4 regions of the Micromonospora sp. NPDC002575 genome follow, and region 1 is predicted to be linked to each of the others. Evidence: riboswitches for the same ligand, from Rfam matches in the RefSeq annotation. Region 1 holds a riboswitch; each other region holds the start of a gene.
What was found. Region 1 has a riboswitch for cyclic di-AMP ahead of ACFYWL_RS07920 (NlpC/P60 family protein). Riboswitches for the same ligand answer to the same signal wherever they lie in the genome.
Positions count from the first base shown of each region.

Region 2: it holds a riboswitch for cyclic di-AMP, as region 1 does, so the genes downstream of both, ACFYWL_RS25775 (coiled-coil domain-containing protein) here and ACFYWL_RS07920 (NlpC/P60 family protein) in region 1, are expected to answer to the same signal.
Region 3: it holds a riboswitch for cyclic di-AMP, as region 1 does, so the genes downstream of both, ACFYWL_RS18260 (C39 family peptidase) here and ACFYWL_RS07920 (NlpC/P60 family protein) in region 1, are expected to answer to the same signal.
Region 4: it holds a riboswitch for cyclic di-AMP, as region 1 does, so the genes downstream of both, ACFYWL_RS11985 (coiled-coil domain-containing protein) here and ACFYWL_RS07920 (NlpC/P60 family protein) in region 1, are expected to answer to the same signal.

Region 1 is NZ_JBIARA010000004.1:59,744-63,204, reverse strand. Features, by position in the region: gene ACFYWL_RS07930 (pyridoxamine 5'-phosphate oxidase family protein) at 1-179, opposite strand, end outside; gene dcd (dCTP deaminase) at 306-884, shown strand; gene ACFYWL_RS07920 (NlpC/P60 family protein) at 1,048-2,034, opposite strand; cyclic di-AMP (ydaO/yuaA leader) riboswitch at 2,101-2,241, opposite strand; gene ACFYWL_RS07915 (NlpC/P60 family protein) at 2,452-3,461, opposite strand, start outside.
Region 2 is NZ_JBIARA010000021.1:43,528-46,988, reverse strand. Features, by position in the region: gene ACFYWL_RS25785 (STAS domain-containing protein) at 1-55, shown strand, start outside; gene ACFYWL_RS25780 (SRPBCC family protein) at 135-584, shown strand; gene ACFYWL_RS25775 (coiled-coil domain-containing protein) at 637-1,707, opposite strand; cyclic di-AMP (ydaO/yuaA leader) riboswitch at 1,712-1,843, opposite strand; gene ACFYWL_RS25770 (cation diffusion facilitator family transporter) at 1,997-2,911, opposite strand; gene ACFYWL_RS25765 (HelD family protein) at 3,020-3,461, opposite strand, start outside.
Region 3 is NZ_JBIARA010000011.1:172,914-176,374, reverse strand. Features, by position in the region: gene ACFYWL_RS18270 (hypothetical protein) at 1-100, opposite strand, end outside; gene ACFYWL_RS18265 (helix-turn-helix domain-containing protein) at 139-1,236, opposite strand; gene ACFYWL_RS18260 (C39 family peptidase) at 1,398-2,273, opposite strand; cyclic di-AMP (ydaO/yuaA leader) riboswitch at 2,493-2,635, opposite strand; gene ACFYWL_RS18255 (hypothetical protein) at 3,168-3,461, opposite strand, start outside.
Region 4 is NZ_JBIARA010000006.1:135,364-138,824, forward strand. Features, by position in the region: gene ACFYWL_RS11980 (carbonic anhydrase) at 1-115, shown strand, start outside; gene ACFYWL_RS11985 (coiled-coil domain-containing protein) at 298-1,323, opposite strand; cyclic di-AMP (ydaO/yuaA leader) riboswitch at 1,328-1,458, opposite strand; gene ACFYWL_RS11990 (YibE/F family protein) at 1,625-3,124, opposite strand; gene ACFYWL_RS11995 (heavy metal translocating P-type ATPase) at 3,459-3,461, shown strand, end outside.

The sequences.
Region 1 (3,461 bases):
ACGACGAAGCAGAAGAGCCCCTCGTCGGTGATCACCGGGGAGACCGGGTGCACCCGGGGCCCACCGTCGGCGCGGACGGTGGCCAGGTAGCCGAAGCCCGGCCCGTACTGCTGCATGAGGTGACGGATCCCGTCGGCGAGTCGTGGCTCGTCAGCGGCGAATTCGGACCAGGAAGCCATGCCGACATCCTATCGAACACCTGTACGACACGCGAAGCGCGACGCGCGGGTCGGGCACCCGATTCGCAGGCTCGCTCACCAGCCCCGCTGACCAGGCCCGCCGACCCACCTCGCTATGGTGTTGCGATGCTGCTCTCCGACCGCGACCTCGTCGCCGAGCTGAAGGCCGGCACGCTCGCGCTGGAGCCGTTCGAGCCGACCCTGGTGCAGCCGTCGAGCATCGACGTACGCCTCGACAAGCTCTTCCGGGTCTTCAACAACCACCTCTACACGCACATCGACCCGTCCGTGCAGCAGGACGACCTGACCTCCATGATCGAGGTGCCCGACGGCGAGCCGTTCGTGCTGCACCCCGGCGAGTTCGTGCTCGCCTCCACGCTGGAGGTGATCTCGCTCGGCGACCAGCTCGCGGGCCGGCTGGAGGGCAAGTCGAGCCTGGGCCGGCTGGGGCTGCTCACCCACTCCACGGCCGGCTTCATCGACCCGGGCTTCACCGGCCACGTCACGCTGGAGCTGTCCAACGTGGCGAACCTGCCGATCACGCTCTGGCCGGGCATGAAGATCGGCCAGTTGTGCATCTTCCGGCTGTCGTCGCCGGCCGAGCACCCGTACGGTTCGGCGGTCTACGGCTCGCGCTACCAGGGCCAGCGTGGCCCTACCCCGAGCCGCTCCTGGCAGAACTGGCGCACCTGGCCGCCCCGCTGACGCCGACCCGCTGACGCCGCCCCACTGACGCCGACCCGCTGACGCCCCGCTCCGCTGGACGCCCCGCTCCTCCTGGGGCGCGCTGCGCCGCCCTCCGCCACAGGGGTGTGAGAAGGGGCCCCTTCTCGACCGTATGCGTTAACAAGGGGCCCCTCCTTGCACCTCAGGAGGGGCGGCCGAAGCTGTGGATCGGGCCGTCGTCGACGCGCTTCATCTTCACCGGGACGCCGGCCCGGGAGGCGTGCACCACCCAGCCCCCGCCCACGTACATGCCGACGTGGTGCAGGTCGGAGTAGTAGAACACCAGGTCGCCGGGGCGCAGGTCGGCGCGGCTGACCCTGGCGGTCACCGACCGCTGCTGGGCCGCGTTGTGCGGCAGCGAGACGCCGGCCTTCGCCCAGGCGGCCAGCATCAGCCCCGAGCAGTCGTACGAGTTCGGGCCCTCCGCGCCCCAGACGTAGGGCTTGCCGATCTGGGCGCAGGCGAACTTCACCGCCGTCCCCGCGCCGCCACCCGGGTAGGACGCCGGGCAGGGGGCGGGCTTCAGCGGGCCGCCGCCACCGTTGCCGTACACCTTCAGCCGCAGCTTCTGCAGGCGGTCGATCTCGGCGTTGATCTGCTTCCGCTTCGCGGCGAGCTGGGCCTCGGTGCGGGCGAGCTGGGCGACCATCTCGTCGAGGGGCTGCTTCTTCGCGGCCAGCTCGTCGCGGAGGTCGACGACCGCCTGGACGTCGTGCTGCTGGCGCTGGGCGAACCGGTCGAGCAGCTCCAACTGCCCCATCATCTGGCTCGGCGTGCGGCTGCCGAGCAGGGCGTTGACCACCGAGATGTTGTCGCCCTTGTACGCCTCGACGGCGAGGCCGCCGACCTTCCTCATCGCCTCGTCCACCTGGCGCTGGAGCGGCCCGATCTGCGCGGCGAGCGCGTCGGCCTGCCTGCGCTTGGCGGCCAGGTCCTGGCGGGTGGCGTTGTGCCGCTCGATGAGCGGTTCGAGTTTGTTCCAGTCCTCGTCGATCTGCCGCTCGATCTCGGCGACCGAGGGGTCGGCGTGGGCCACGGTCGGTGCGCCGGTCAGGACGACGGCGACGCCGACCAGGGCGGCGAGGGCGGTGGTGCAGCGTGACCAGCGGGTACGCGGCGCAGCCGGCATCCGGTCGGCGTCGGCCGTCCGGCGTGACGGGCGCCGCGGGGCATGGTGTGCCACCGGGCTCCGTTCTCCTTCTTCCTCTACCGCCTACCGGGTTAGCTGACGGGTTCGGGCGGGAAGGGAGAGCGCCCTACCGCAGCGCCGCTGCGGATTCACCCCGGCGTACCTGGGTCCCCGGCTCGCCCGGAGGCGACTCGGCGGTGTCGCACCGTCACCGCCCGGCTGGGCGGTGCAGCTACCGGCCGACAATTGGCCAGAGTAGAGACGGGCGTCATCGCTTCGCAACCCGACGGGCCGTGACACACCGTACAGGCCCCTCGTCGGCTTCGATGCCCGCCGCACGCCGAAGGCCCCCGGTCGGGTGACCGGGGGCCTTCGGGCGGTGCTGCGCGGCGCGGCCTTCGCGGGGGCCGGTCCGGGTCAGCCGGGTCGGCGGAAGCCGGCCACCGGCATGGTGTTGATGCTGCTCACGTTGACCGGCTTGCCGGCCCGGGGCGCGTGCACCATCTTGTCGTTGCCGATGTAGAGGCCGACGTGGTGCAGGTCGCTGAAGAAGAACACCAGGTCACCGGGGCGGGCCTCGGAACGCGGGATGGCGCGTCCCTCGTTCCACTGGGCGCCGGTGAAGTGGGTCAGGTGGATCCCGGCGGCCTTGTAGGCGTACTGGGTCAGGCCCGAGCAGTCGAACGAGTTCGGGCCGGTGGCGCCCCAGACGTACGGGTCGCCGACCTGGGCGCAGGCGGTCCGGATGGCGGTGCGGGCGGCCGAGCTGACCACGCCGGTGACCGTCGGGCAGCCCTCGGTGGACACCACGGTCTTCGGCATCGACGCCTGGAGCCGCTTGATCTCGGCGTTGATCTTGGTCTTCTTCGCCGCCAGCTCCTTGGTCTGCTTCTCCTGGGAGGCGATGAGCGTGTCGAGCTTCTGCTTCTCGGTGTCGTACTTCGCCCGGACGGCGAGCACGCCCTCGACCTGCCTGCGCTCCTGCGCGGCGAGCCGGTCCAGAATGGTCAGCTGCTCGGCGAGGGTGCCCGGCTTGGTGCTGACCAGCAGCGCGCCGATGTCCTGCGACGGGCCCGAGATGTAGTAGCGGGAGGCGAGGTCGCCGACGCGGTTCATGGCCAGCTCTGTCTCGAGCGCCAGCGGCTCGATCTTCTTCTGCACCTCCGCCGCCTTCTCACGGTTCACCTTGAGCTGGGCGCGGACCTTGTTGTACTGCTCGATGGTGGGCTCAAGCTGCTCCCACTGCTTGTCGATCTGCGCCTCGATCTCGTCCACCGACGGCTCGGCGTACGCGGGCGCGGTCAGTGTCCCGGCGCCGACGGCGACCGCCGCGACCAGGGTGAGCAGGCGGCGTGCGAAACGGCGGGCACCACCCGGGCGAGCGGTTGACCGTTCCGGGGCATGACGATGAGGGGGCATGGTTGCCA
Region 2 (3,461 bases), on a different contig from region 1:
CCCCGAGCCCTACCTCGCCGGCACGGCCACCCCCGAGGTGCTGCCGGGCGCCTGACGAGGCCGCCGACGCTGGTTTCCGGTGCCGGGGCGGCCCGACTCTTCCCCCACGCCCCCGGGTGGGGGACGATCGACGGATGCCCCGGCGCGACAGCTTCCAGTACTCGGTCCAGGCCCGCTGCCCGCGGGCCGAGGCGGTGGCGCTGCTCAGCGACCCCGCCCGGCAGACCGAGCTGCATCCGTTGATCACGCGGGTGCGCCGGCTGCCGCCCCGGCCGGGCGCCCTGGCCAGCTACGCGATCACCGACCAGCTCGCCGCCGGGCCGCTGCGCTTCGGCGTGACATACCAGGCGGACGTGCTGGTGGTGACCGACGACGAGATCGTCACGGTGGCCCGGCAGCGGCCCTCCACGACGGTGCGTAATCACACGCGGCTGCGCGACGAGCCGGACGGCCTGCTCCGCGTCGACGTGGAGATCACCCTGGCCGCGCCGACGCCGCTGTTCACGTACGCCTTCCGGCAGGCCCGCTCGGCGCACCTCGGGCTGGCCCGCCGGCTCGGCGAGGTGCTTGGTCGCACGGCGTAGCGCCCCGGGCGGCCCGCCCCGACGGGGGAGGGCCGCCCGGGGCGGGCGCGGGTCAGATCACCGACAGGTGCACGTGGTTGGTGTGGTCGCTGGACGGGTCCCCGTTTCCGCCGCTGTACGCCTTCCAGCCGCTGCTGGGCAGCCAGATCTGCTTGAACCAGATCACGTACAGCACGGCGAGCCGGTCGGCGTTGCGCACGAAGTACGCCGCCAGGTTGTTGCCGTAGGTGCGGTCCCCGCCCGTGGCCACGCCGCCGAAGCCGCCCTTCTGCGCGGCGAAGTCGCAGGCCCGGCCCTTCGGGTGCTCGCCGGAGCCACCGGGCCGGTAGCAGGAGACGTACCGGGTGAAGCCGGCGGCCTTGGCCTGGTTGAGCGCGTGCAGGGTGCGCGGGGTGATGCAGCCGTTGGCCGGGGTGGGATCGTTGACGCTGCACGACTCCGCCGGCCAGGAGCCGTCGGCGTTGCGCTTCGCGGGGGTGGCGTTCGCGCTGGAGGAGCCGCCCGGGCTGGACCCGCCGCCGCTGCTGCTGGCCTTGTTGTTGGCCACGGTGAGGGCCCGCTCGGCCTGCTCCTTGCGCTTGCCCATCAACGCGACCTGCTTGCGCTGCTCGCGGATCTCGCCGTCGAGGGCCTGCCGGGTCTTCGTCGCCTCGTCCCGGGTGGTCAGCAGCTCGCGCAGCGCCCGGTCCTCGTTCGCGGCGATCGTGTCGAGCGCGGCGGCCCGGTCGAGGAACCCCTCGGGGGAGCTGCTGTCGAGCAGCACCGAGGCGGCGGTGAGCCGGCCCTTCTTGTACGCCACCCCGGCGATCTCGCCGACCTTGGCGCCCCGGGTGACCAGCTCGGCCTCGACCGTCTTGAGCTGGCCGCCGAGCTGCTGCTGCCGCTTCACCGACCGGTCGAGGGCGGTCTTGGCCTCCAGGTAGCCCTTGCTCGCCGCCTCGAGCTGGGCGCGCAGGGCGGGCGTGCCGCCCTCCTCGTCGTCGCCGGGTGCGGCGAGCAGGCCGACGGGCGGCGCGGCCCCGGCCGGCGTCACCGGCGCGACCCCGAGACCGACGGCGAGCGTCAGCGCCAGCGCCGCCGCCACCCGGGCGGCGATCCTTCCTACAGGTGCCACTACTGGCATGTGCGTGTCCTTCCGTCAGCCGCCGACCGGGTTAGCTGACGGGTTCGGGACGGAAGATCCCTACCGCTCTGGAGCGGATGCACCCCACACACATGGTTCCCCGGCTCGCCCGCGGGCGATTAGGCGGCGGCCACCACAGGCGCCGGAGGGCGCCGCCCGGCGATGGCCGGGGCCGAGCCTACCGGTGCGTGTGGGGCCAGCGCTGCCTCCGTGACGGAGGGTACGCGGATGAAACCTGTCAAGTCGGCCATTCGACCGCGAATGTCGCGAAAATTGATGGCTCTCGGTCTCACCAGCCGGCCGGCCCGCAGCCGTCGCGGGACGCTCCGGGCTCGACCTGCAACGTGGCGTGCTCGATGTGGAAGTCCTCGTGCAGGGCGGTGCGGGCGGCGGTCAGCACCGCGCCGACCTCCGCGCCGGGCGCCATGGTCAGGTGCGCCGAGGCGACCTCCATGCCGGAGGTCAGCGTCCAGACGTGCAGGTCGTGCACCTCGACCACGCCGGGCACGGCGGCCAGCCGGTCGTGCACGGCGGTCACCTGGAGGTGCTCCGGCGCGGCCTGCACCAGGATGCGCACCGCGGCCCGCCCGAGCCGCCAGGTGCGGGGCAGGATGAACACGCCGATCGCGACGGCCACCGCCGGGTCCGCCCACCACCAGCCCGTGGCCATGATCAACACGGCCGCCCCGATCACGCCGACCGACCCGAGCAGGTCGCCCAGCACCTCCAGGTACGCCCCGCGCAGGTTGATGCTCTCCTTCGCCCCGCTGCGCAGCAGGGCGAACGCGGCGACGTTGGCGAGCAGGCCCAGCACCGCCACCACGAGCATCGGGCCGGTGGTCACCTCGGGCGGGTCGCCGAAGCGCCGGACGGCCTCGACCAGGACGTAGACGGCGACGCCGCTGAGCAGCAGGGCGTTGCCGAGCGCGGCGAGCACCTCCAGCCGGTAGAGCCCGAAGGTGCGCTGCGGGTCGGCGGTGGCCCGGCGGGTGGCGGTGATCGCGGCGAGCGCCATGCCGATGCCGAGCACGTCGGTGAACATGTGCCCGGCATCGGAGAGCAGCGCCAGCGAGCCGGTGCCGAGCGCGGTCGTCGCCTCGACGATCATCAGCGCGGCGAGCAGCGCGAACGCCGCCCAGAGCCGCCCCGAGTGGCGGGCCGACACGTTCGCCGCCCCGTGGTGGTGGTCATGCCCTGCGCCCACGCCCACACCCTCCGTCCGTGACCCCTCGACCGGCCCAATCTATGCTCACATCGCAATATGTGCAAGTGATCGACAGCGGTCCGGCCAGGGCACGGCCGGGGCGGGCGGTCAGCCCGTCGGGTCGATGGTGACGAGGCGCTGGGTCGCCCGGGACAGCGCCACGTACAGCGTCCGCACGCCCGAGCCCGGGTCGGCCCGGATCTCGCCCGGGGCGACCAGCACCACCCCGTCGTACTCCATGCCCTTGGCCTGGAGGCTGGTCACCACCTGCAGGCGCGGCGCGGCCCGGCCCGCCAGCCAGCCCGCGACCTCGTCGCGGCGCGGCACCGGCGTGATCACCCCGACCGTGCCCTCCACCTCGCCGAGCAGGTCGCCGACCGCCGCGACGGTCGCCGCCGCCAGCCCGGCCGCCGGCACGGTCAGCTCGACCGGGGCCACGCCGGTGGACCGCACCGCCCGGGGCAGCGCCAGGTCCGGGTAGAGCCGGCGGATCTCCGCCGCCGCCACCGCGAAGATCTCCGCCGAGTTGCGGTAGTTGGTGGTCAGCTCG
Region 3 (3,461 bases), on a different contig from region 1:
GCTCCTCGATCACCACCTGCGTTGTCCAGCACTCCGCGTCGATCAGCAGGTCGTGCAGGACGTCGAGCCGGTCGGCGAGAGTGAAGTGGCTAAGCACCATGGTGTCCACTACCAGGACGGGCGTCTGGGGCGGCCGGATCACGGCTCGATCTCCAGGTCGTCGTCGTCCGGCAGGTCGGGCTCGGTGATCTGGCCGTGCATCAGCTCGACAGCCCTGGTTCGGGTGATGCGGCCGGTCCGCAACGCCCCCATCACCGCGTGCGCGTAGGTCGGCGGCACCCGCACCGATGCGAGGTCCGGCTGCGGAACCCAGCCCAGAGCCTCCATGAACTCGGCCCGGGTGGGCCGGTTCTGGCTCCAGAGCCGCCGGGTCGACGCATCGATGGCCTTTGCCTGCTCCGCCTGCCGCAGAGCCAGCAACCAGGAGGTACGGTACCGAGCCGCGTAGCCCACCAGCTGGTCCCGGGTCATCCGGTCGGCATTCCGCGCGGCTGCGAGCACCTGGACGGGCAGCAGCAGCTCCGCTGCGAAGGCGTCGATGGCGGACTCTCGGTGCGTCCGCGAGGCGCTGACACCCAGATCGCTGGAGTATTCGTCGCCAATGATCAGATGGCCCAGTTCGTGCGCGGCCGTCGCCCGGCGGCGACCAGGATCGCCCGAGGTGCTCACCACCGCGACGGCGAGGTCAGCCTCGATCAGCGACGCCCCGTCGCCGGGTAGATTGGTCACCAGCGTCCACTGGCCGGCACGTTCGCAGACCTCGACGATGCTGTCGATCGGCCCATCGTCGATCCCGCACTCTCGCCTGAGCCACTGCGCTGCCTGCCTGGCCTGGTCCTCGGCGGTGACCGTGCCCGGGTAGCGGAGCGGTGGACGGGTCCGCAACACGCCGAGCCCCACGAGTTGCCGTACGTCGCGAAGCCACTCGACGAGGGCGATCTCCAGGCGTTCGGCGGCACGGGCGGCGTCGGTGCCAACCTCCTCGGTCACCGGCGCGGCCCGCCGGGACAGCACAGCCGGCCGTGGCTCGATCAGGTAGTCCATCGACACCCGCAGCACGCGCGACAGTCGCGCCAGTTCGAGGCCATCCAGCCGGCGGGTGCCAGCCTCGACCTTGGCCAGCATGGTGCGGTCGAGGCCCACCGCGCTGGCCAGGTCCTGCTGTGACAGCCCCAGGGACAGCCGGGCGTGCCGCACCTGCTCGCCGACGGAGCACCACTCCTGGTCATCAGCCATAGTGCGATAATCGCACACCCGGGCGTCGGAACGGGCCAGTGCACGAGACCCTCCGGCCGACCGGGAATTGCCGCTTCACCCGCCCGCCCCGGCCTCCCCGGAGACGGCACCGGCCCCGGCTCCCTTCGGAAGGGAGCCGGGGCCGGCGGGGGGAGGGCGTGTCAGGCCGAGTAGCCCCGCGTCGCGGCCCAATGGGCCAGGGATGCGGTGCTGATCCAGTACGCCGGGACGGCCGGGTCCGCCGAGTCGGCGATCCGCACGGTGCGCCCGGAGTCGCGGTAGCCGACGACGGCGATGTAGTGGCCGCCGGGGAAGGAGTGCCAGCCGCCGTCGACGTCGGTGGCGTCGCCGGCGATGTTGACCACGACGCCACGCCCGGCGCTGACCGCCTTCACCACGTCGGCCCGGAGCCGCTCCGCCTCCGCCGAGGTGGCGGCGCCGCCGGGGATCAGCCGGGTCCGGTACGGCTCACCCTTGACCATCTCGTTGAGCACCCGAGTGGTGTCGTAGGCCGAGTTGGTGCCCATCTCGGTGGTGCCGAGACGTGCGGCCAGGTCGTCCTGGGCGCCGTCGACGCCGGTGGCGGAGAGCGCGTTGCGCACCGCCGCCGGGCCGCAGTAGTAGTAGGTGCTCTGGGCCTCGTAGTCGTAGTCGAGGACCTTGGACGAGGGCGGCTTCGGGGCCGCCGGCTTCGCCGTGGTCTTCTTCGGCGTCGCCGAGGCGGTCAGGTCGGGGTTCGGGGTGGCCGAGGTGGCGCTCGGCGACGGGGTGGCGCTGGGCGGGGCAGCGGCCGAGAGCGGCGCGGCGATCCGGGCCTGGGCGCGGCTGGCCGCGTCGTCGAGCCGGGGCGCCACCTCGGTCACGGCGGCGCTGGTGGCCTGCTGCGGGGCGGGGGCGTCGTCGGCGGCGGCGAGCAGCGCACCGGTGCCGGACGCCAGCAGGAGCGCCGCGGCGGAGCCGGCGACGACCTGGTAGGGGCGTTCCGTGGCGAGTCGCCGCAGGTGCCGCTTGAGCTGATCGTTCACGTGTTCCTCCACGGGGCGGGGGCGGAAGCGGAGGCCCCGGGCGCGCGTCGGCGCACGGCGGCACGGACGTGTCCGCGGCCGATGGGGTCCGCTTTCTGGGGCGCCCGCTCAGGCGGGCGTACGAGAAGGGGTGCGACGGTCAGTGCGCCGGCTCGACGGCGGCGGACGCGAGCACCGGGCTCCGTGGTGGAGGAACAACCCGGGGGGTGGGTTCGTGCTGCACGAGGATGGAACTCCTTCCGACACCGCCTACCGGGTTAGCTGACGGATTCGGGCGGGAAGATCGCCCTACCGCAGGCCGTGGCCCGCGGATTCACCCCGGACGTGCAATGGGTCCCCGGTTCGTGATGGTCACGATTGAGCGGGTCGGCGCGGCGTCGCCTGTTGCGATCGGGTACCGCACCGGACGGGCCGACACTACTGGCCGACGGAAGCCCTGCCAACCCCCCGCCACCTGCTTAAACATCCAACGGCCGGCAAATTTACGGGCCATTCGGATACTGACGTGACTCAATGGGACTGCCGACTCATCCGACGTCAGCCGCCCCGCAACGGGACGACGAGCCGCGAATCCCCGGCGAATAACGCCCCCGGTCGAACAGAATGCTCCGCCTGCCCGATCCCCCAAACCCGTGACCCGCCTCACGCCCCACCCACCCCCCGCCCCGGCCCCTCGCCCCCGCCCCCTCACCCCGGCCCGACTCGCCCCGGTGATCAAGAGAAAAGCGTCAGGGTTGATCTCCACGATGACGCAAATCTCTTGATCACCGCACCGAGTCGGGCCGGGCCGCGGCGCACCGCGCCGGGCCGCACCGGGCCACACCGGGCCGCGCCGGACCGCACCGGGCCGCACCGGACCGCACCGGGCCGCGCCGGGCCGGGCCGGGGTGGGTTGGGGTGGGGTGGTTAGCCGAGTTGGGCTGGGTGCCAGCGGGGTGGGTGCCAGCCGAGGGCTTTCAGGGCCCTGCTGGAGGCCGTTGCGCTGGCCGCCGGCACCCGGGCGGGCCGGACCCGCTCGGCGGCGGCGTACGCCTCGGCGGCGAGCGCCCGGGCGGCTTCGGCGGCCAGTTCGGCGTCGTCCCACGCGGCCCGCTCGCGTGCGGCGGCGGCGCGGTAGCGGGCCAGCCTGCCGTCCCGGACGGCCCGGGCCAGGACGACCTCCTGCTCCACCGGGTGCCGCCGGGGGTCCCATCCGCCCCG
Region 4 (3,461 bases), on a different contig from region 1:
CCGGTGCGCGGTCGTCGGAATGTCGTACCGGCTCAGTGCCGGCGGGGTGCGGACGGTGGCCGCCGTGCCGGCCGCCATGGCCGCGGACGCCACCCCGACCCGCGCCGCCGCCTGACGCTCACCGCCGCCTGACGCACAACACCGCCCGGCGCTCACCGCCACCCGGCGCCCACCGCCTGGCGCTCGCCAGCCCTTGGCGTTACGACCGTCGCCTGCCGCACACCACTGCCCGAGAACCGACGAGAGGGGCCGCCCCCGCAGCGGGACGGCCCCTCTCGGCATGCGCGGCACGCGGCGTCAGAGCAGCGACATGTGCACGTGGTCGGTGTGGTTGGACGGCCCGCTGTAGGAGCTCCAGCCGTTCGCCGGGAACCAGATCTGCCGGTTCCAGATGACGTAGTAGATGCCGAGCCGGTCGGCGTTGCGGATGAGGAACGCGGCGAGATTGTTGCCGTACATCCGGGTGTCGTTGTTGTGCCAGGGGGAGAAACCGCTGTTCTGGAGCGACCAGTCGCAGGCCCGGCCCTTGGGGTGCTCCCACGGCCCGCCCGGCCGGTAGCAGCCCACGAACCGGTTGAAGCCGGCCCGCTTGACCTCCTTGTAGGCGTGCAGCGTGCGAGGCGTGACACAGCCGGAGGTGGTGGGGTCGTTCTCGCTGCACGACTCCGGCCGCCAGCTGCCGTCCGACGACCGGCCCGGCGCGATCCTCGCGACCGGGGACGTGGCGTTGACCAGGCCGCCCGTGAAGCCCTTGCCGCCGACCAGCGCGAGCGCCTTCTCGGCGTCGTGCTTCTTCTTCGCCATGACCGACGCCTGCTTCTGCTGCTCGCGCACCTCGGCGTCGAGCGCGAGCTTGGCCTGCTCGGCGCGGTTCTTCGCCGCGCTGACCTCGGCCAGCTTGTTGGCGTTGACCATGTTCAGCTCGTCGAGGGCGGAGGCGCGCTTGACGAACGAGTCCGGGCTGTTGCTCTCCAGCAGCATCGCCATCGCGCCGACCCGCCCGGTCCGGTACGACTGCGCGGCCATCTCGCCGACCTGCGGCGCGAGCGCGTCCAGCTCCTCCTGAGCCTTGCGCACCTCGTCGGCGAGCTGCGCCTGGCGCTTCTTGGACTTTTCGAGCTTCGACTTGGCCTGGACGTAGTCCCGGTTCGTCGCCTCGATCACGTCGGTGATGAGCTGGGGCTCGTCGTCCTCCTCGTGCCCCGAGGGTTGGGGGGCGGCGGCGGGCAGGGCGAGCGCCGGGGCGGCCGGCCCGGCGACGACCGCCAGGGCAGCGAGCACGGCCACCACGGGTGTCAACCAGCGGTGCAGGGGTGCCGTCACAATGTTCCCTTCCATCGACCGCCGACCGGGTTAGCTGACGGGTTCGGGGCGGAAGCGGCCCCTACCGCTCGCGCGGATTCACCCCGGGCACCTGGTTCCCCGGCTCGCCTCGCGGCGATTGGGCGGCGGCACCGCAGGCGCCGCTTCGCGCCTTCGGCGGTGACCGGCAGCGAGGTTACCCGAGAGGCCATGCGGGGAGCTACGTCCGGATGCCGACTAAAAGCGTCATTTCGTAATCGCCGTCGGTAATCAGTGATGCGCTTCTCAGGGCGGATGCCGCCATCGGTCACGCTGCGAAGTGTCACCATGCGGTGTCCGTGCCTCCTTCTCGGTGCGGCCGTCCGGCCGGGGGGTGGGTGGTGGCCTGGTCGTCGGGGAACCCCCCGACCGCCCGGCCGCCGCCGAGCGCCTCCAGCGCGAGATCGCGGTCCGCGGTCCGCCGTCCGCCCCCGCGGGTACGCGCCGCCGGCACGTCCCCGCCGCCCGCCGGGCCGGGGCGGGTCGCGGCGGCGTGCCCCGCCGTAGGGTGCCCTGTGCCGGTGTGCCCCGCCGTGGAGTGCCCCGCTGCGTTGCGCCCCGCCGCCGTGCGTCCCGCCGCCGTGCGCTCCGCCGCTGTGCGTCCTGCCGCCGTGACCACGGCGGCCAGCCCGGTGGTGAGCGGCACGGCGGCGATCAGGCCCAGCGTGGCGACCGCGCTGCGGACGATCTCCTGGGCGAGGAACTCGCTCGTCAGGATCTCGGTCACGGGGCGGGAGTCGGCGGTGAGCAGGAGCAGCAGCGGCAGCGACGCGCCCGCGTACGCCAGCACGATCGTGTTGACCGTGGAGGCGATGTGCGCCCGGCCGACGCGGGTGGCCGCCCGGTAGAGCTGCAACCGGGACAACCCCGGGTTGGCGTGCGCCAGCTCGGTGACCGTGGCCGCCTGGGTGACGGTGACGTCGTCGAGCACCCCGAGCGAACCGATGATGATGCCGGCCAGCAGCAGGCCGTGCAGGTCCACGTCGCCCCGGAACATCGACAGGGTGGTGGCGTCCTCGCTGCCGTACCCGGTGAGGTGGGTGGCCGCCGTGGCCAGGGTGCCCAGCAGTCCGGTGAGCACCAGGCTGCCCAGGGTGCCGAGGACGGCAACCGACGTCTGCGCGGTGACCCCGTGGGTGAGGTACAGCACCACGAACATGATCAGTGCGGAGCCGACGACGGCGATCGGCAACGGCGACCCGCCCGCGCCGATGCCGGGCAGCACGAACGTCAGCAGAATGGCGAAGGTGGCGGCGAGCCCGGCCAGGGCGGCCACCCCCCGCCAGCGGCCGAACGCGACGATCGCCAGCGCGAACACCACCGCCAGCCAGATCAGCGGGGTGCCGCGCTGGTGCTCGGCGATGTTGTAGGCGCTCGCCGCCGGGTCGGCCGGGTCGGTCAGTTTCACCAGCACGATCCGGTCGTCGACGGCGACGGTGGGCGCGCCGGGGCCGGTCGGGATCGGCGTCTCGACCTGCTGCCCGGCGTCGGGCCCCTGCTCCACCCGGACGGTCACCGTGCCGCACGGGCCGTCCGCGACGCCCGGCCCGCCGCCCTCCGGCGTCTCCGGCTGCGGCGGGCACTCCTCGGTGACCACCCGGGTCACCGTGCCGTGATAGCGGGGCACCGGCGAACTGCCGTCGACCTCCGGGCCGCCGTCGCGGGGCCACAGGACGGCCGCCGCGATCACGGTGATCACGAAGAGGGGGACCACGGTCGCGACGAGGACCCGCCGCACCCCCGGTGGGGTGGGCGGAGCGGGTCGGTTGTGGTCGGCGCCCATCGACGATCTCCAAACGGTGTCAGCGCGGGATACGGCTCGGCGGCCCGGACGGTTCAGCGTCGCGGGCGATCGATCCGGGCCGACTGCCCGGACGACCACACCCGGTCGACCCCTCGGGGACCCGCCCGCCCCCGAGGACCGCCCGAAGCCCCGCCCCTCCTCACGAGCCGCCGGGAGCGGACCGCGTCCCATCGCCCGGAATCGTAGCCACCCTCACCTGCGAACGCAGGTCGGCCGACACCATGTCGGCGACATGGCGGTGTTCCGGGCGCTCTGATACCGCCATGTGCCCGACACGCTGCCGTTTCGACGGGCGGCGGGGCATGTTGGAACCATG